Regions from separate parts of the Aeromicrobium sp. YIM 150415 genome, predicted to be linked through region 2. Evidence: predicted binding sites of a transcription regulator. Region 2 holds the regulator's gene; each other region holds the start of a gene.

Region 1 (6,978 bases), on a different contig from region 2:
GTGCATGCCTATCGTTGTGGTTCTCTGGCAGGCGGCGGCATGACCGAGCGAAGCGAGGGAGCAGTGGGGTTGTCATGCCGGTGCATGCCTATCGTTGTGGCTCTCTGGCAGGCGACGGCATGACCGAGCGAAGCGAGGGGACGATGGGGCTGGATCTGCCCGCGGCAGTGACCGATGAACCGGGTTCGGTCCTACTCGGGCTCGACTTCGACGGCACGCTGGCGCCGATCGTCGACGATCCGACGAGAGCCGACATCCATCCTCAGTCGCTGACGGCCTTGCGCCGGCTCGGTCGGCTGCTCGGACAGGTGGCGATCATCACGGGCCGACCTCTGGACCAGGTGCGCCGGCTCGGGCGGTTCGAGGACGGATCGGGTCTGGAGCACCTGGTGATCTGCGGCCAGTACGGAGCCGAGCGCTGGGATGCGTCGACGAATGAGATCACCCGTCCGCCGCGGCCGGAGTCGATCGTGGAACTCGAGCGTCGGCTGCCCGAATGGCTGGCCGCGCACGCGGCGCAGGCTGTGCGGATCGAGGACAAGGGACTGGCGCTCGCCCTGCACACCCGAGGGGTGGCGCCGGGGCTCCTCGACGATCTCGCCCCGGATCTCGCCGAGCTGGCCTCCGAGCTGGGGCTCGTGGTGGAGCCGGGACGTCAGGTGATCGAGCTGCGCACGCCGGGCACCGACAAGGGCGAAGCGCTCGCCGCCCTGGCTGCCGGAGGCTCGTTCGCGAGCGTGGTCTATATCGGCGACGATCTGGGCGATCTGCCGGCTTTCGATGCCGTGGACACGCTGCGTGCGGAGGGTCTCTTCGGTCTGCTGGCCGTCTCGGCGTCGACCGAGCAGCAGGCTCTCGTGCCGCGTGCGGATCTCGTCCTCGACGGTCCGGACGGGGTCGCCGAGTGGCTCACCGCATTGGCCGACGCGATCGACTGATCTCACGATATGAGCGCTCGTCTCTATATATGAGATTCGCGTTTCGTGTCGCCGGTCCCGCTCATTAGGCTGCTCACAACTCATCGAGAGGGGCAGAGGGATACGGCCCGACGAAGCCCCAGCAACCAGCCGATCATGCGGCCAGGTGCTACGTCCGTCCTCGCCGAGAGCCGGCCAGGAGAGATGAAGGAGTGCTTCGTGAGCCTGACCCTGGAATCCACCACCTTGCGTGCCGGCGCGTTCGGCAACGCCACCTGTCTGAAGTGCCGGGAATGCGGCACGACCCGGGAGCTGGGTCCGTACTACGCGTGCTTCGAGTGCTTCGGCCCGCTGGAGGTCGGTTACGAGTTCGGCACGGTGACGCGTGAGCAGATCGAGGCCGGGCCCAGCAATATCTGGCGATACAAGGCGTTGCTGCCGGTGCCGGAGGACATCGAGTCCAGCCCCAATCTCGAGCCCGGTTTCACCCGGCTGCTCGATGCGCGCAATCTCGCCGGGGAGCTGGGGCTGACGAAGCTCTGGGTCAAGGACGACAGCACCAATCCCACCAACTCCTTCAAGGACCGGGTCGTGGCCTGCGCGCTGAGCGCCGCCCGTGAGCTCGGCAGCCGCGTCTTCGCCTGCCCGTCGACCGGCAACCTCGCCAATGCTGTCGCGGCCGCGGGCGCCCGGGCCGGCATCCCGACCGTCGTGTTCATCCCGAGCAACCTGGAGACCCCGAAGCAGGTCAACTCCGCGGTGTTCACGGAGAATCTCGTGGCGGTCGACGGCACCTACGACGATGTCAACAAGCTCGCCAGCGAGATCGCCGGCGAGGACCCGGGTTGGGCCTTCGTGAATGTCAATGTCCGGCCGTTCTATGCCGAGGGCTCCAAGACGCTGGGCTATGAGATCGCCGAGCAGCTCGGCTGGCGGCTCCCCGATCAGGTCGTGATCCCGGTCGCCTCAGGCTCGCAGCTGACCAAGGTGCACAAGGCCTTCACCGAGCTGATCGAGCTCGGTCTCGTCGAGGACAAGCCCTACAAGATCTTCGGCGCGCAGGCGGAGGGCTGCTCGCCGGTGGCGACCGCCTTCGCCGACGGGGTGGACGCGATCCGCCCGGTCAAGCCCGACACGATCGCCAAGTCGCTCGCCATCGGCAATCCGGCCGACGGCATCTACGTGCTCGACATCGCCCGGCAGACCGGCGGCAGCGTCGAGCAGGTGAGCGACGATCAGATCCGTGAGGCGATCGTGCTGCTCGCGCGCACCGAGGGGATCTTCACCGAGACGGCCGGTGGCACCACCGTGGCGGTGCTGAAGAAGCTCGTGGAGACGGGGCAGTTGGACCCGGAGGCCGAGACCGTCGTCATCAACACCGGTCACGGGCTCAAGACGCTCGATGCCGTCAGCGATGCGGTGGGCCCGCGGGCCACGATCGCCCCGACCTACGACGCCTTCGCCGCTGCTGGCATCGCCTGAGACCGCACACCCTGTATCCGAGGAGTTCCGCATGTCCGTGTCCGTTCGTATCCCCACCATCCTGCGCACCTACACCGGTGACGAGTCCCAGGTGAACGCCGACGGCGCCACGCTCGCCGAGGTGCTGGAGTCGCTGGAGACGTCGTACCCGGGGATCAAGGCGCGCATCGTCGACGAGGACGGCAAGCTGCGTCGCTTCGTCAATGTGTACGTCGCCGAGGAGGATGTCCGCTTCGCGGACGGCCTCGACACCCCCACCCCCGACACCACCCAGATCTCCATCATCCCCGCTGTGGCCGGAGGCTGTTGAGCTGACGTAGGGCAAATGAGGGGCGAAGCCCCGCTGTAGCGGGAGGCTGTTGAACCCTCGGTGGTCGAGTAGGGGAGTGCGCTCAGCGCGCGAGCCGTATCGAGACCACGTCGGGTGGGGTGATCTCGCTCCGTGACGGCTAGGCCCCTGATGTGCTGGCTCCATTGCGTCGGCCGTGGCCGGCCTTCACTACTCGATCGCCGAGCACGTGCCGACGGGCCTGTGTCCGCCCAGCGAGAACGAACATATGGGGCATAGCGCGTGGCGAGGGCACGGCGTTACGCTGAATCGCACGGGGTCCAGACGGGGCCCAGAGCTACAGCAAGGTGGGAAGCTCATGGTGCAGGGCACCGTCAAGTGGTTCAATCCCGAGAAGGGATACGGCTTCATCGAGGTCGATGGACACGATGACGTGTTCGTCCACTGGTCGAAGATCGCCGTCGAGGGATTCAAGACCCTCGACGACGGCCAGTCCGTGGAGTTCGAGGTCATCGACGGGCCCAAGGGCCGTGAGGCCCAGGGCGTCTCGCCGACCGTCTGATTCTCCGGCGCACCGGACGTCGGGGCGACAGGCCACTAGGCTGTCCGCATGGATGACGAGTGGATCGGTATCGGCGCGATCGTCGGGCTGTTGCTCGGGTCGGTCGGATTCCTCGCCTTGGACAGCCCCTGGTGGCTGCTGATCGGCCCGGTGGTCGGATTGGCCATCGTCCTCATCTTCGGTCCTCGCCGTTCGGTCGATGACACGCAGGACCACGAACACGACTCTCGCTGACCTGCGTTGCGCCACGTTGATTAGCACTCGTATAGTGAGAGTGCTAGTTATGGATCGGTCCGATGAGGCCGGTTGTGGCGTCGAGAAGGGTTCGGCGTCGACGCCGGTCGTCCGTCGCGGGCATCGCCCGGTCTGCCCTATCAACCTGTGTGGGAGATACGCACACCATGGCCAAGTCCATTGCATTCAACGAGGAAGCGCGCCGCGGCCTCGAGCGGGGCATGAACCAGCTCGCCGACGCCGTCAAGGTGACGCTTGGCCCCAAGGGCCGCAACGTCGTGCTGGAGAAGAAGTGGGGCGCCCCCACGATCACCAACGACGGTGTGTCCATCGCCAAGGAGATCGAGCTCGAGGACGCGTACGAGAAGATCGGCGCCGAGCTCGTCAAGGAAGTTGCCAAGAAGACCGACGATGTCGCCGGTGACGGCACCACGACGGCCACCGTGCTTGCCCAGGCGCTCGTGCGCGAGGGTCTGCGCAATGTGGCCGCCGGTGCCAACCCGATGAGCCTCAAGAAGGGCATCGAGACCGCCGTCGAGGCCATCATCGAGCAGTTGCACGAGATGGCCAAGGACATCGAGACGACCGAGCAGATCGCCTCGACCGCCTCGATCTCCGCCGCTGATTCCACTGTCGGCACGATCATCGCCGAGGCGATGGACAAGGTCGGCAAGGAAGGCGTCATCACCGTCGAGGAGAGCAACACCTTCGGCCTCGAGCTCGAGCTCACCGAGGGCATGCGCTTCGACAAGGGTCACCTGTCGGGCTACTTCGTCACCGATCCTGAGCGTCAGGAGACGGTGCTGGAGGATCCCTACATCCTCATCGTCAACAGCAAGATCAGCTCCGTGAAGGACATGGTTCCGGTCCTGGAGAAGGTCATGCAGTCGGGCAAGCCGCTCGCCATCATCGCCGAGGACGTCGAGGGCGAGGCCCTGGCCACCCTCGTGGTCAACAAGATGCGCGGCACGTTCAAGTCGGTCGCCATCAAGGCCCCCGGCTTCGGCGACCGCCGCAAGGCCATGCTCGCCGATATCGCCATCCTCACCGGTGGCGAGGTCATCAGCGAGGAGGTCGGCCTCAAGCTGGAGAACGCCGACCTGAGCCTGCTCGGCACCGCTCGCAAGATCGTCACCACCAAGGACGAGACCACCATCGTCGAGGGTGGCGGCGACCAGGAGCAGATCAACGGCCGGGTGGCCCAGATCAAGGCCGAGATCGAGAACAGCGACTCGGACTACGACCGTGAGAAGCTCCAGGAGCGTCTCGCCAAGCTGGCCGGCGGCGTGGCCGTCATCAAGGTCGGCGCGGCCACCGAGGTCGAGCTCAAGGAGCGCAAGCACCGCATCGAGGACGCCGTTCGCAATGCGAAGGCGGCCGTCGAGGAAGGCATCGTCGCCGGTGGCGGCGTGGCGCTCGTCCAGGCCACGGCCGCAGCATTCGAGAAGCTGTCGCTCGAGGGCGACGAGTCGACCGGTGCCGCGATCGTGCGCTCGGCCGCCTCGGCTCCGCTGAAGCAGATCGCGATCAACGCCGGCCTCGAAGGTGGCGTCGTGGCGGAGAAGGTGGCGGGCCTGTCGGCCGGTCACGGTCTCAACGCGGCCACCGGCGAGTACGTCGACATGATCACCGAGGGCATCCTCGACCCGGCCAAGGTCACGCGCTCGGCGCTGCAGAACGCGGCCAGCATCGCGGCCCTGTTCCTCACCACCGAGGCCGTCGTCGCCGACAAGCCGGAGCCCGTTCCGGCCGGCGGTGGCGCCCCGGACATGGGTGACATGGGCGGCATGGGCTTCTGACGAAGTCCCGTTCCACCACGAAGGCCCCCGGCATCGCCGGGGGCCTTCGTCGTTCTCCACACCGCCACCAGGTGGTAGCGGTAGCTGGTCAACGTGACGCATCCGGTGGCGGTAGTCCAGCAACGTCATCGAGGCCGGATAGCGTTGCTGAGATACCGCCACCGGGGAGATAGCGTTGCTGAGATACCGCCACCGGGGAGGCGAGCGGGCTCCGGGGCGCGGTCAGACGTCGAGGGCGTCGAGCGCGGCGAGGACCGCTCCAGCCGCACACGACTGGTCGCCGAGCGTGGCGCGGGCGACGTGCGTGCGCTGAGCGATGGGTTCGAGCGCGTGTCGCCGCAGGCCGTCGCGCAACCCATCGAGGAGCAGCTCACCCGCCTCGGCCAGGTCGCCGCCGACGACGATCAGCTCCGGGCCGACGATCTGCGCGAGCGTCGCGGCGGCCCGGCCGAGGTGACGGCCGGCGTCCTCGATGAGGCGGCGCGCGCCGAGGTCGCCGTCGAGAGCTCGTGACACGAACTCGTGGACGGTGAGATCGGTCGCGAAGGTGCTGAACTGCTCGACCAGCGAGGCGCCCCCGGCGTAGGCCTCGAGGCAGCCGCGGCTGCCGCACCGGCACAGCGGTCCGTCCTCGTCCATCGTCAGGTGGCCGAGCTCTCCGGCGGTGCCGAGGCCGCCGTGGAAGACCTGGCCGTCGAGTACGAGACCGGCGCCGATGCCCGAGGACACCTTGAGGTAGGCCATCGTCCGCACCTCGCCCCCCGCGCCGTGCGTGAACTCCGCGAGGGCACCGAGATTGGCATCGTTGTCGACGCGCACCGGCACGCCGAAGCGCTCCTCCACCGCGGCAGCGGCATGGACTCCTACCCAGCCCGGGAGGATCGAGCCGGAGTTGATGATGCCGTCATCGCTGATCGGTGCGGGCAGGCCGACGCCCAGCGCGTGCAGCGTCAACGACGGGTCGTGGGCGTCGAGCAGCTGGTCGAGGAGCTCGTGGGCGACTTTGAGGGCATCGCGGTAGTCGTGGTCATCGGCGAAGGCCTGGGTCTCGGAGCACAGGATGGTGCCGCCGAGATCGGCGAGGCACACCCGCACATGCTCGTGGCCGAAGTCGATACCCCCGACGAGCCCGGCGGATCGGTCGATGCGGACGACCGCGCCGCGCCGGCCGGCGCCAGCCACGACATCGACGAGTCCCGTGCGTTCGAGCTCGCGCACGAGGGTGGACACGGTCGCCGGTGCCAGCGAGGTCCGCCGGGCGATCTCCGCCTGACTGACCTCGCCCCCGCGTCGCACCGTGTCGAACACGAGACGACGGTTTCGTGCGCGCAGGGCGGCGGTGGTGTGGCGGCCGGTCATGCCGCTACTGTGACGGCCCGACTCAATGACGTCAAGTAGTGAACACAAAAACGAGAATTAGGCGTCTCAGATGATATTTATCTTCAACTCTTGACGACAAACGGTGAAGCGGAGCACACTGGCGTGCGTCGGATGTGATCTGGATCGCACTCGACATCCCCATCAGTGCTCATTCGTGGAGGATCCCGTGAACCGCTATCGCCGCACCGCCGTGTACGGCCTCGTCGCCATCGTCTCGGTGGCCGGCCTGGCCGCCTGTGGCGCCAACAGCTCCGACGACTCCGGCGATGGTGGCAAGACCATCGCCCTGCTGCTGCCGGAGACCAAGACCACTCG
Region 2 (6,978 bases):
CAGGCGCTCGACGAGCGCCGCCTCGGCGGGGTCGCCCTCGACGGTGATCTCATTGCCGCGGGCGTGGACGCGGGCATCGAAGGAATCCTCGACCAGTCTCAGGAACTCATCGGCCGGGCCGAACAGGGCCACGGCGGGAACGCTCGACGGCACGGTGAACACGTGGCGAGCCTTGATGTCATCAGTCATACAGGTGCCAGTCTACGCTGTCGCGCCGACAGGCGTCTCGCTACAGAGTCCCACGTCCCGAGGTAGCGGTATCTCATCAACGTCACCTCGACGGTGGCGGTAGACCATCAACCTTATCCGCGGCCGATGGGGTTGACGATCTACCGCCGACGGGGACGAAAGGTTGACGATCTACCGCCACCGTCGCGCTCAGGCGAGGAAGAGCTTGGAGACGTCGACCCCGGCGAGCACATGCGCGTGCGCGTGGAAGACCGTCTGGCCGGCATTCGCGCCGGTGTTGAAGACCAGGTTGTAGTCCTCGTACCCCTCTTGACTGGCGATGGCCCGCGACTGCGCGAGGAGCTCGGCGGCCACCAGCGGCGAGGCCTCGGCGAGGCTCGCGATATCGGGCTCGTGCTCACGTGGGATGACCAGCACGTGCACCGGCGCCTTGGGGCTGATGTCCCGGAAGGCGATGGTGTGCTCGGACTCGGCGATCACCTCGGCCGGGATCTGTCCGTCGACGATCTTGCAGAACACGCAGTCAGCAGCCATACGGTCAGTCTAGGGTGGCCGCGACCCTCCGCCGACTACTCCATCGCCCCCGCGGCGGGGGGGGGGGGGGGCGGCCCCCCCCCCCCCCCCCCACCCCCCCCCCACCCCCCCCCACCGCTCCTGAGCGGAAAAGGACGCCTACTCACCGCCCACGGGAGGGGTCCAGGCCAGGTCACTTGAAGGCGTCGCGGATGCGGCCGAAGACGCCGTGACGATGCGAGTGACCGACCACCGGTTCGGGGCGCTCCTCCTCGCGCAGCGAGGCGAGCTCGGCGAGCAGCTCACGCTGGCGATCGTCGAGGTCGTTCGGGGTCTCGACGATCACCTGCACCGTCAGGTCCCCACGTCCACTGCCGCGCAGCCGCTGGACCCCCTGATCGCGCACCGTGACCGTCTCGCCCGACTGCGTCCCCGAGGGGATGTCGATCGGGACCGTGGCCGGCACGTCCCCGAGATCGGGACGCTCGGACTCCAGGGTCGGGATCTCGATGCGGGTGCCCAGCGCGGCGGCCGTCATGGGAACGGCGATCTGACACGCGAGCTGATCCCCCTGGCGGGTGAACACCTCGTGCCGCTGCACGCGAACCTCGACGTAGAGATCGCCCGCAGGGCCGCCGCCCGTGCCGACCTCGCCCTCCCCGGCGAGCTGGATGCGGTTGCCGTCGTCGACGCCCCCGGGGATGTTGACCGAGATCGTGCGACGAGCCCGGACGCGTCCGTCGCCCCCGCACTCCGAGCACGGGTCGGGAATGATCGTGCCGAAACCACGGCAGGTGGGGCACGGCCGAGCCGTACGGATATCACCGAGCAGCGAACGCTGCACCGACTGCACCTCGCCGTGTCCGTGACAGGTGCCGCAGGTGACGGGCTCGGAGCCTTCGCTCGCCCCAGACCCGTTGCACAGCAGACAGACGATCGCGGTGTCGACCTTGAGCTCGCGGGTCACGCCGAAGGCGGCCTCGGGAAGCGTGACCACCACGCGCAGCAACGCGTCGGATCCGCGCTGGACCCGCGACTTGGGCCCGCGGCTCGCGCCGCCCTGGCCGAAGAAGGCGTCCATGATGTCGTCGAAGTTGAAGCCACCCTGGCCGAAGCCGCCGCCCATGCCGCCGCTGGAGAGCGGATCGCCGCCACGGTCGTAGACGGCTCGCTTGTCCGGATCCGCGAGGACCTCATAGGCCAGCGAGACCTCTTTGAACTGCTCGGCGGCATCCGGAGCGTCGTTGACGTCCGGATGCAGCCGCCGCGCGGCCTTGCGATAAGCCTTCTTCAGCTCCTCGGCGCTCGCATCACGCGAGACACCCAGCAGTGCGTAGTAGTCCTGTGCCATGTCCTTCTCTCACCCGATCGCGGGATCAACCGTCCGCGAGGATTCGTCCGACGTAACGGGCCACGGCCGACACGGCGGCCATCGTGCCCGGATAGTCCATGCGCGTAGGTCCGACGGTACCGAGCCGCGCCAGGATCTCCGCATCGGACCCATAACCCGACGAGACCACCGCCGTACCGGACAGGCCGTCGTGCCCGGTCTCCATCCCGATGCGCACCTGTGCCGCGTCACCCGGGCCGCGGGTCGCCTCGCCGAGCAGCTTCAACAGGACGACCTGTTCCTCCAACGCCTCGAGCACCGGACGGATCGCGGTGTCGAAGTCGGCACCGAAACGCGCCAGATTCGCCGTGCCGCCGACGGCGATGCGCTCCTCGGAGCGCTCCCCCGACAGCGTGTGGCTCAGCGTCGTCACGATACTCGTCACGATCGGGCGGTCACGCGGATCGACCCCGTCGATCAGCTCCGCCAGCCGCAACGCCGCCTCCGGCAGGCGCTGGCCGACCGTGGCGCGCACCAGCCGTCCGCGCAGATCCGACAGGAGGTCCTCGCTCGGTGTCTCCACCAGCTCCACGATGCGCTGCTCGACGCGTCCGCTGCTGGTGATGACCACCAGCAGCACCCGCGCGCCGTCCAGCGCGACGACCTCGACGTGACGCACCGTCGAGCGCGTCAGGGAGGGGTACTGGACGATCGCGACCTGATTGGTCAGCTGCGCCAGCACCTTGACGCTGCGGCGCACCACATCGTCGACGTCCAGGGCCTCGGCCAGGAAGGTCTCGATGGCGCGGCGCTCGGCCGGCGACATCGCCTTGACCGTCGCCAGCCGGTCCACGAACATCCGGTAACCCTTGTCGGTCGGGATGCGACCCGCGCTGGTGTGCGGCTGGGTGATGTACCCCTCGTCCTCCAAGGCGGCCATGTCGTTGCGGATAGTGGCCGGCGAGACGCCGAGATGGTGCCGGTCGACCAGCGCGCGCGACCCCACCGGTTCCTGGGTCGCGACATAGTCCTCCACGATGGCGCGGAGCACGTCCAGCCGGCGTTCCTCCGACATGATCGCGGTCACCTCCCCGTGTCGCGCTGGCACTCTCGATGGTCAAGTGCCAGTCTAGCCAGATGACCGAGCTCAACATACGGCCCGACGGAGCGATCACGGTCACCTCCGGCGATGACGTGCTGACCTACACCCCCTATGCCGTGACGACACCGGACGGGCAGCGGATCGCGCACGAGTCTCGCGGCGGCTCGCTGGTCGGGGTGTGGTCCGCGCAGGTCGGCGACGCCTTCGTGGAGGTCTCCTATCTCGGCGACGGCCCGGCGGGCGGCGAGCTCGTCATGGTCGTGACGCTCCCCGGCGAACCACCGCGGGTCGCGCTCGGCGCCCTCATCGCGCCCGAGGCCCCCTCTGCCGATGTCCCCGACAGCTGGCCGGCCGCGGTCGACCTCGCCCTGGGCCTCATCGCCGACTCCACCCTCGACAGCGGCTCCAAGGACGAGATCGAGTCCTTCCACCAACGACTGCTGGAGGTCGTCCATGACCTTTGACCGCTACGGTTCCGATGTGCTCGGCGGGGACTGGCGCAAGCCCCCGCGTGGGCGCTCCACCGAGCAGCCGGCCGACCTGGGACTCGTGGTCGAAGAGGCCACCAGCGGCTTCGTCGGCGAGATCATGAAGGTCGAACGCGATCTCGGCACGGTCGAGCTCGAGAACCGCCACCTCACGCGCCGCACCTTCCCGCTCGGCCCGGGCTTCCTCCTCGAGGGCAAGCCCGTCGTGCTCGTGGCCCCGGTCCGCGCCGCGCCGCAGAAGGCGACCCGCACCGCCTCCGGCTCGCGGATCGCGGTCGACACCCGTGCCAAGGTCGCGCTGCCGAGTCGTATCTACGTCGAGGGACGTCACGATGCCGAGCTCGTCGAGAAGGTCTGGGGAGACGACCTGCGGGCCGAGGGTGTGGCCGTGGAGTATCTCGGTGGCATCGACGATCTGCCGGCGATCGTGCGCGATTTCGCGCCGACGAACGAGCGCCGCCTCGGCGTACTGGTGGACCACCTGGTCCCGGGCTCGAAGGAATCGCGCATCGCCGAGCAGCTCTCGGGACAGCCGCATGTCCTCGTCGTCGGGCACCCGTATGTGGACGTCTGGCAGGCGGTCAAGCCCGAACGGCTCGGGATCGAGACATGGCCGACCATCCCCCGCTCGGTCGAGTGGAAGAAGGGCATCTGCGCCTCCTTCGGCTGGCCGCACCAGGACCAGGCGGATATCGCTCGCGCGTGGAAGCACATCCTGAGCCGGGTCGACAGCTACACCGACCTCGAACCGGCCTTCCTCGGCCGCGTCGAGGAACTGATCGACTTCGCCACGCTGCCTACCGACTGAGACGCCAGGACCGTACCTCCCAGATGTGGCCAGTTGTGGCCCGTTCTCCGATCCGAAAACGGGCCACAACTGGCCACAACTGGGATGCGGTGCATCAGGTGAGTCGGCGGACGACGTGGTCGGCCAGGAGGCGACCCTCGCGGGTGAGCACGACGCGATCGTCCTGCGCCGTCAGCAGACCCTCGGCGATCATCGGAGCGGGGTCTCCCGCCAACGCCCTCGTTTCGATGCCCTCACGCAACCGGATGCGCAGCATGACGTCCTCGAGTGCGCGGATGTCCTCGTCGAGGGTCTCGCCGTCGGCCCGCGGCGATCCGCCGGACGCGAGCCGCTGCGCGTAGGCCGCCGGATGCTTGATATTCCACCACCGCTCGCCGTCGAGATGCGAATGCGCGCCGGGGCCGATGCCCCACCAGTCGCCGGAATACCAGTAGCCGAGGTTGTGGCGGCACCGGGCGTCGTCGTCGCGTGCCCAGTTCGACAACTCGTACCAGCCGAGACCCGCCTGCTCGAAGAGGTCGTCGGCGAGCAGATACTTGTCGGCGGTCTCGTCGTCATCGGGCATCGTCACCTCGCCACGACGCACCTTGCGGGCGAAGGCCGTGCCGTCCTCGACGATGAGCGCATAGGCGCTGACATGGTCGGGCTCCATCGACAGCGCTTCCTCCACGCTGCGCCGCCAGTCCTGGATCGACTCGGTGGGCGTGCCGTAGATGAGATCGAGGCTCACCTGCTCGAAGCCGGCCTCGCGCGCCCATCGCACCGCCCGCGGCACATTGGCCGGGTCGTGCGTGCGGTCGAGCATCGCGAGGACATGCGGGGCAGCGGACTGCATGCCGAAGGAGATCCGGGTGAAACCGCCCTCAAGCAACTCCGCCAGGGATGCGGGCGTGACGCTGTCGGGATTGGCCTCGGTGGTGACCTCCGCATCCGGGGCCAGGCCCCAGGCGTCGTCGATCCCCCGCAGCATCCGCACGAGCTCGGCCGAGGCGAGCTGGGTCGGCGTGCCACCGCCGACGAAGACCGTGTCCACCTCGCGCGGGCCGGTCGTCCGGGCGGCCAGGTCGATCTCCCGGAGCGCCGAGTCGGCGTACTGCGCGCGGGTAGCGCCCTCCCCCAGCTCATCGGACGTGTAGGTGTTGAAATCGCAGTAACCGCAGCGCACATCGCAGAACGGCACGTGCAGATACAAGCCGAAGGAGCGACCCCACTCCCTGGCGGTCGCTCCTTCGGCGGTCACGGAACCAGCCTACTGGCTGGGGGCGACGCTGATCTCAGGCGTCAGGCGTAGAAGCCGTCGAGGATGTCCTTGTAGTTGTCCTCCACGACGCGACGCTTGACCTTGAGGCTCGGCGTGATCTCCCCGGACTCGATCGACAGATCGTGATCGAGGATGGCCCACTTCTTGATCGTCTCCCACTGGTTGAGCTTGGAATTCAGCTCCTTGACGTAGCCCTCCATCTCGCTCTGCATCGCGTCGGAGGAGACGACCTCGCTGTACGACGCTCCGGCCATGCCGTGCTGCTGCGCCCACGCTTCCACCGCGTCGGGGTCGAGGGTGATGAGCGCGGAGCAGAAGTTGCGCTCATTGCCGTGGACGACCATCTGGCTCGCGAGCGGGCAGACCGCCTTGAACGCGCCCTCGATATGCGATGGGGCGACGTACTTGCCTCCGGAGGTCTTGAACAGGTCCTTCTTGCGGTCGGTGATCCGCAGGAAGCCATCGGCATCGAGCTCGCCGATATCGCCCGTGGCGAGCCAACCGTCGCCCGTGAGTGAGGAGGCCGACTCCGCCTCGAGATTGTGGTACCCGCGCATGACACCCGGGCCCTTGATGAGGACCTCGCCGTCCTCGGCGATCTTGACCTCGGTGCCCGGCATCGGTAGGCCGACCGAGCCGATCTTGAAGTCGTCGGGGTGGTTGACGAAGGACCCGGCCGAGGTCTCGGTGAGCCCGTAACCCTCCAGGATCAGGACGCCCGCGGCGTGGAACCACTCGGCGATATCGGAGGACAGCGCCGCCGCACCCGAGATGAAGAAGCGGACCCGGCCGCCGAAGCGGTCGCGGATCTTGGTGAAGACCAGCTTGTCGGCGATGCCGTACTTGATCTTGAGGACCGCGGGAATGGACTTACCGGCACGCTCGAGACGGGAGTGCTCCAGCCCCACCTTCTCGGCCCAGCGGAAGATCTTGAGCTTGGCGCCTCCCTCTTCCTCCATCATCCCGACGATGCGGCCGTAGGCCTTCTCGAAGATGCGCGGCGCAGCACCCATGAAGGTCGGCTGGACGACCGCGAGGTTGTCCACGATCTTCGGCACCCGGCCGTCGATCGCGGCCGGGAACCCGACCTGCAGCTGCGTGGTCAGCAGGACTTTGCCGAAGGAGTGCGCCATCGGCAGCCAGCGGAACTCCAGGTCGTCGACGGTGAGGAATCCACCGGCCGCGACCGCGGCACCCTCGTAGGTCCAGCCGTCATGGCTGAGCCGGACGCCCTTCGGCCGGCCGGTGGTGCCGGAGGTGTAGATCAAGGTGGCGAGATCGTCGGGC
Region 3 (6,978 bases), on a different contig from region 2:
ACGTCCGCGCCGACCTCCACATTCATGTACATCGAGGTGCGCGGGTGCCGGTACGCCCAGTCGAAGAGATTCGCGAAGGCCTTCGTCTCGGCGTGATCCGGTGCGACTCCCCCGCGCACCAGTCCGCCGGGGACCGGCGACTTGTCGAGCATCGTCACGCGCGCGTCCGTCGACAGGAGCAGATGCCGGGCCGCGTAGGAGGCGGCGGGCCCGGTGCCGACGACCGCGACCCGCAGCGGGCGATCGACGACGGCGCCCATCTCCTCCCACGTGTGCGTCGCGGGCGCGACACGCGTGGGCCGTTCGGCGTAGAACTCGGCGTTCAGCTGCGCGAAGACCTCCTCGCCGCCGCGCAGGACGTCGACCGGCTTGATCGCCGACACCGGGCAGGCGTCGGCACAGGCACCGCAGTCGATGCAGACCTTGGGGTCCACATAGAGGATGTCGGTCGTGCCGAAGTCCGGCTCATCGGGTGTCGGATGGATGCAGTCCACCGGGCACACCGACACACAGGAGGCGTCGTTACAGCAGCTCTGGGTGATCGCGTAGGCCATGTGAGGGGACTTCCTGGCTCAGAGCATGTGGACGCTGCGGTACATCCGCATCGCCGCGGGGGTCAGCAGACCGGCCTCGGACAGGAAGTCCATGAGGTGCACGCAGCTCATCCGCATGAGGTTGTGATGATGGGTGTTGGCCTTGGCCTCGGCGATCGCCCGCTCGCGCGGCAGGCCGACATTGGCGTAGACGTCCTTGCTGACCATCTCGCGCACGATGAAGGTCGCCGCGGCGGCGATGACATAAGCGCTGACCCGGCGGCGGGTCGGCGAAACGCCCTTGAGGTAGTCCACGATCTCCATGCGCGCGAACTTCATATGACGCGCCTCCTCGACCACGTGGATCTTGCTCGTGGTGCGGACCTCGTCGAGCACATCCTCACCGCGCAGCCAGTCGCGCTGCATGACATCGAGGATCTCCTCGGCCACCAGGATGCAGCCGTACGAGATCTCGCCATTGGCGACGTTCTTGAGCAGTCGAGCGAGCTCGTGGACGTATCGCTGCGGACGATAGTCCGAGGCATCGAGCTTGGCGCAGGTCTTGGAGAACATCAATGAGTGGCGGCACTCGTCCGCGATCTCGGTGAGCGCCCAACGGAACTCCGAGCCACCGTAGGGGGCGGAGTACTGGCTGCGCAGGATGAGGTGCTGCAGGAGCGTCTCGAACCAGATGCCGGTGCTCATGATCGACGCGACCTCGTGGCGGGTCAGCGCGATGCGCTGCTCCTCGCTCATCTCACTCCACAGACGCGTGCCGTAGAGCGTGGACCACTCGGGGTTCAGCCCGTACTTGGTCGGGTCGAGCGGAGCGTCCCAGTCGATCTCGTCATCGGGCTGGTACGACAGCTGCTCGGACGACTCGAGCAGGCGCTCCAGCTCGGTGTCGTTGAGCGTGGCGCGGAAATTCTCCGGAGCGATGGTCATGGTGTGCCTCCCTCGCAGCAATATGACACCGACAATGTAACATGCAGTGTGGTGGGTGTCACGTGCCGCTCGTCACGGTCAGAGCATGTGGACGCTGCGGTACAGCCGCATCGCATAGGGGGTCAGCAAGCCCGCCTCGGACAAGAAGTCCATGAGGTGCACGCAGCTCATCCGCATGAGGTTCTGGTGGTGCATATTGGCCTTCGCCTCGGCCACGGCGCGCTTGCGATCCAGGCCGACATTCGCGTACACCTCGTCGCTGACCATCGACTCGACGACGAACTTCGCCCCGCCGGCGATGACCGCCGCGCTGGCCTTGCGACGCATCGGGCTCGCACCGGCCAGGTGCTCACGGATCTCGTGCCGCGCGAACTTCATGTGCCGCGCCTCCTCGACCACGTGGATCTTGCTCGTGGTGCGGACCTCGTCGAGCACATTGTCGCCGCGCATCCAGTCGCGCTGCATGACATCGAGGATCTCCTCGGCCACCAGGATCGCCCCATAGGCGACCTCGCCGCCGGCGACGGTCTTGAGTCCGCGCGCGAGCTCCTGCACGTAGCGCTTCGGCTTGTAGTGCGGGACACCCATCTTGGTGCAGGTCTTGGCGAACATGAGCGAGTGACGGCACTCATCGGCGATCTCAGTGAGCGCGAACTGGAACTCCGAGCCCGCGTAGACACCGCAGTACTGATCGCGCAGGATCATCTGCTGCAGGATCATCTCGAACCAGATGCCGGTGCTCATGATCGAGCCGACCTCGTGGCGGGTCAGCGCGATGCGCTGCTCCTCGCTCATCTCACTCCACAGACGCGTGCCGTAGAGCGTGGACCACTCGGGGTTCAGCCCGTACTTGGTCGGGTCGAGCGGGGCCTGCCAGTCGACCTCCTGGTCCGGGTCATAGGACAGCTTGGCCGAGGACTCGAGCAAGCGCTCGAGCGTGCCATCCGGGTCGATCTGCTGGCGGAAATCCACTGCCGTTGCGGTCATCGCGCATCATCCTCTCGATGTGACACTATCAATGTAACATCGAAAATGGCAGTCGTCATCCGCGAGTGCCGTCACCCCTCCGCGGGCGGGGCGGAAGCACGCGGCCGAGCACGCGACAGGTGGGCGGTGAGATAGGCACCCCTCAACGCCGAGGGCGGTGAGATAGACACCTCTCCGAGGCGGTGAGAGGTGCGTAACCCACCGCCCACCCGGGCGAGACGTGCGAAGCTCACCGCCCACCCGAGGGAGACGAAGGGCCGGAACGCGACAGGGCCCGGAGCCGAAGCTCCGGGCCCTGTACGTGCCAGTTGGCGACGATCAGTGGCTGTGTCCAGCGTGCTCGTCGTCCTCCTCGGCGGGCTTGTCGACGACCAGGGTCTCGGTCGTCAGCAGCATCGCGGTGATCGAGGCCGCGTTGGCGAGCGCCGAACGCGTGACCTTGACCGGGTCGAGGATGCCCTGCGCGAGCAGGTCACCGTATTCGCCCGAGGCCGCGTTGTAGCCGTCGCCGCTCTCGCGGACCTTGGAGACCACGACCTCGCCGGAGGCGCCGCCGTTGCGGGCGATCCACTCCAGCGGGGCGTCGGCGCCCTTGCGGACGATCCGCACACCCACGGCCTCGTCGCCACTGAGCCCGAGGCCGTCGTCGAGCACGCCCACAGCGTGGACGAGAGCCGAACCGCCGCCGGGGACGATGCCCTCCTCGATCGCGGCGCGCGTCGCGGAGACGGCGTCCTCGATGCGGTGCTTCTTCTCCTTGAGCTCGACCTCGGTGGCCGCACCCACGCGGATGACGCAGACGCCGCCGGCGAGCTTGGCGAGACGCTCCGAGAGCTTCTCGCGATCCCAGTCGGAGTCGGTGTTCTCGATCTCGGCCTTGATCTGGGCCACGCGGCCGTCGACCTCGGCCTGGTCGCCGCCACCGTCGACGATGGTGGTGTTGTCCTTGGTCACCACGACACGGCGCGCGGTGCCGAGCACCTCGATGCCGACCTGGTCCAACTTGAGGCCCACATCGGGCGTCACCACGGTGGCGCCGGTGAGGGTCGCGATGTCCTGGAGGATCGCCTTGCGGCGGTCACCGAAGGCCGGGGCCTTGACCGCGACCGAGGTGAAGGTGCCGCGGATCTTGTTCACGACGATGGTCGAGAGCGCCTCGCCCTCGATGTCCTCGGCGATGATGAACAGCGGCTTGCCGGCCTGAACGACCTTCTCCAGCAGCGGCAGCAGCTCCTGCACCGCGGAGATCTTGCCCTGGTTGACCAGGATGTACGGGTCGTCGAGCACGGCCTCCATGCGCTCGGTGTCCGTCACCATGTAGGGCGACAGGTAGCCCTTGTCGAACTGCATGCCCTCGGTGAACTCGAGGTCGGTGCCCATGGTGTTGGACTCCTCGACGGTGATGACACCGTCCTTGCCGACCTTGTCGAAGGCATCGGCGATCAGCTCGCCGATGTGACCGTCGCGGCTGGAGACGGTGGCGACCGCGGTCATGTCCGCGACATCGTCGACATCGCGGGCACGGTTACGCAGCTCGGCGGTGACGGCCTCGACGGCCGCCTCGATGCCGCGCTTCAGGCCGACCGGGTTGGCTCCGGCGGCCACGGCGCGCAGGCCCTCGTGGACCATCGCCTGAGCGAGCACCGTGGCGGTGGTGGTGCCATCGCCGGCGATGTCGTTGGTCTTGGTGGCGACCTCCTTGGCGAGCTGTGCGCCGAGGTTCTCGAAGGGGTCGTCGAGCTCGATCTCACGGGCGACGGAGACGCCGTCGTTCGTGATCGTGGGAGCGCCCCACTTCTTGTCGAGCACGACATAGCGGCCCTTGGGGCCGAGGGTGACTTTGACGGTGTCGGCGAGCTTGTCGACGCCGCGCTCTAGCGCGCGGCGTGCATCCTCGTCGAACTCCAGGATCTTGGGCATAGAAGGATCAGACCTCTTCTACTGAAGGATTCAGGGGGCGAATGCGGCTCCGGCGCCGCCCCGAGGGACGACGCCGGAGCACTGGATCAGGAGACGACAGCGAGGATGTCGCGGGCGGAGAGGATGAGGTAATCCTGTCCGTCGTACTTGACCTCGGTGCCGCCGTACTTGCTGAAGATGACCTTGTCGCCGGTGGCGACATCGACCGGGACGCGCTCGCCGTTGTCGCTGACGCGGCCGGGGCCCACGGCCACGACCTCGCCCTCCTGGGGCTTCTCCTTGGCGGTGTCCGGAATCACGAGACCGGACGCGGTGGTCTGCTCGGCTTCGAGCGCCTTGACGACGACGCGGTCCTCGAGCGGCTTGATGGTGACCGACACTGGTCGACCTCCCCTTTCGACGGTTACTGCTACGAATTGAGGTGTCCGGTGGCCACGCCGTCGCGGGGGTCGGGGCCACCGATGGAACTGGCACTCAGACTACCCGAGTGCTAAAGAGGACGATAGCAAACCTTGGCACTCACACCAAGAGAGTGCTAACCGTGGCGGCACCGCATCTTTTCCTGGTATCGGCCCTGAGATGGGGCGACATCGTTAGACTGATGCACAGGTTCGCCGGACCGCGTGCCTCCCGTCCGGTCCTGACGAGGCGAGAGGAGCCCCGGTGACGATCGTGTCCGCCGATGAGCGGCGACAGCGCGTGGTCGACATCCTCGGGCTCCCCGAACGCGGCTCGCTTCCGGTCCTCGACCGTATCGCCCGTATCGCCCGGCGCATGTTCGACGTGCCGAGCTCCGCGGTGACCGTCTTCGACGCCGACCGCGTCTTCATTCCCGGCGGCTCCGGAGACCTCCCGGAGTCGATTCCCCGCGAGCACACCTTCTGCCAGCACGTCCTCGACACCTCCGGTCCGGTCACGACCTCCGACGCCACCTGCGATCCCCGGTTCCGTGACCTTCCCGCCGTGCGCGCCGACCCGGCGATCCGCTTCTACCTCGGCTACCCGCTCACCGAGCCGGGAGGCACCGTCATCGGCGCGTTCTGCGTCTTCGACACACGCACCCGGGAGTTCGATGCCGCCCAGGTCGCCGAGTTCAGCGATCTCGCGGCCTGGGCACAACGCGAGCTGCTCGCCGAGGCCGAGTCCGGGCGCGCCCGAGCGGCGCAGACGGCGCTGCTGCCGGACCGTCCGCTGCGGATCGGCGACTGGTCGGTCACCGGACGCTGCGCCGCCGCGCTCAATGTCGGTGGAGACTACTTCGACTACGGCGCCGACGGCCACGTCCTCCACGCCGGACTCGCCGATGTCATGGGCAAGGGCACGGCGGCGGCGCTCCTCGGCTCCTCAGTCCACGGCGCCTTGCGTGGCGCGATCCAATCGGTGACCGAGGGCATGGATCTCGGCCGATATCTACAGCGAGCGGAGACCCAGCTGGCCGACGAGCTGGACCGGTCGGGGGCCTTCGTCACCGTCTTCCAGCTGTCCGCCGACACGCGGACCCATCGGCTCCGCTACGCCGATGCGGGCTTCGGGCTGGCGCTGCTCCTGCGGGCGACCGGCGAACGCGAGCGCCTCACCGGCGACGATCCTCCGCTGGGTCTGCGGCGCCGGGAACGCCGCGAACACCAGGTGGAGTTCCTGCCGGGCGACCGGCTCGTGTGTGTCAGCGACGGAGTCCTCGACCTCGTGGAGAACCCGGTCCGCTGGCCCGAGGCCGTCGAATCCCTCGTCCGGCCGTCCACGGACGCCGAGGCGATCGACACGATCCTGGACCTGGCCACTGAGCGACCTCCGCTCGATGACGTTACGGTCATCATCGTCCAGCGTCATCCTTGAACGGGTTGGGAGAGCACGTGTTCGAGATCGGCGTCGACCGCGTCGAGGGGGCCACCGTCCTGCGCCCCCGGGGACGTCTGACGATGGCATCGACGGGAGCCTTCCGCGATGCGGTCACCACGGCCCTGCACGCCGGCGATCAGCTGGTGGTCATCGACCTCGCCGGCCTCGCCTTCATCGACTCCTCGGGGCTGGGCGCCCTGGCGGGAGCACAGCGGATCGCGCATGCCGGGGACGTTCCGCTGCGCGTCTGCGGAGCGAGCGATCAAGTCCGGCTGGCCATGGAGCTGACCAATCTCGACGACCTGCTCCAGCCCTTCGTGACCGTGGACGCGGCACTCGATGCCCGCTGAACAGCCGGTGATCCGGCAGGTCTTCGACGCGCCGGCCACCCCGGAGAGCATCGAGCTGGTCCTCGACGCCGCACAGCAGTGGTGGGACGACCTCGGCGGTGATGTCGACATGCACGTGCGGCATGCCTTCACCACCGCCCTCGCCGAGGTGACCGGCAATATCGTCGCGCACGGTCGCCGCACCGCGGGTGGCCCGCGCCGCTTCGACCTCCGGCTCCAAGCGCATCGCGATCGCCTCGTCGCCGAATTCACCGACCACGACGAGTCCGCCGAGGTCGACGTCGAGCACGCCACCATGCCGCCCCCGGAGTCCGAGGACGGACGCGGACTGGCCCTGGCTCGCGCGGTACTCGACCGGGTCGAGCACCGTTACGACGGCGCCAACCACTGGTTGCTGGAACATC

The links. The regulator HrcA, encoded in region 2, represses chaperone genes, less so after heat shock. The targets are predictions, from matches to a motif close to TTGGCACTCGNNNNNNNCGAGTGCCAA.
Region 1: a site for HrcA is predicted at 3,505-3,531, ahead of groL (chaperonin GroEL). Genes of this name have one in related genera too.
Region 3: a site for HrcA is predicted at 4,853-4,879, ahead of groES (co-chaperone GroES). Genes of this name have one in related genera too.

What each region holds. Positions count from the first base shown of each region.
Region 1 is NZ_JAERWM010000004.1:193,070-200,047, reverse strand. Features, by position in the region: gene otsB (trehalose-phosphatase) at 120-938, shown strand; SAM riboswitch class I at 1,016-1,128, shown strand; gene thrC (threonine synthase) at 1,137-2,399, shown strand; gene JL108_RS02645 (ubiquitin-like small modifier protein 1) at 2,431-2,709, shown strand; gene JL108_RS02640 (cold-shock protein) at 3,047-3,250, shown strand; gene JL108_RS02635 (hypothetical protein) at 3,299-3,484, shown strand; gene groL (chaperonin GroEL) at 3,652-5,283, shown strand; gene JL108_RS02625 (ROK family transcriptional regulator) at 5,506-6,642, opposite strand; gene JL108_RS02620 (sugar ABC transporter substrate-binding protein) at 6,830-6,978, shown strand, end outside.
Region 2 is NZ_JAERWM010000001.1:91,295-98,272, forward strand. Features, by position in the region: gene JL108_RS00495 (PhoH family protein) at 1-189, opposite strand, end outside; gene JL108_RS00500 (histidine triad nucleotide-binding protein) at 379-723, opposite strand; gene dnaJ (molecular chaperone DnaJ) at 896-2,053, opposite strand; gene hrcA (heat-inducible transcriptional repressor HrcA) at 2,079-3,107, opposite strand; gene JL108_RS00515 (hypothetical protein) at 3,170-3,598, shown strand; gene JL108_RS00520 (DUF3097 domain-containing protein) at 3,588-4,430, shown strand; gene hemW (radical SAM family heme chaperone HemW) at 4,525-5,670, opposite strand; gene JL108_RS00530 (long-chain fatty acid--CoA ligase) at 5,712-6,978, opposite strand, start outside.
Region 3 is NZ_JAERWM010000002.1:69,837-76,814, forward strand. Features, by position in the region: gene JL108_RS01070 (4Fe-4S binding protein) at 1-554, opposite strand, end outside; gene JL108_RS01075 (diiron oxygenase) at 573-1,478, opposite strand; gene JL108_RS01080 (diiron oxygenase) at 1,557-2,465, opposite strand; gene groL (chaperonin GroEL) at 2,784-4,385, opposite strand; gene groES (co-chaperone GroES) at 4,472-4,765, opposite strand; gene JL108_RS20360 (PP2C family protein-serine/threonine phosphatase) at 5,049-6,221, shown strand; gene JL108_RS01100 (STAS domain-containing protein) at 6,239-6,574, shown strand; gene JL108_RS01105 (ATP-binding protein) at 6,564-6,978, shown strand, end outside.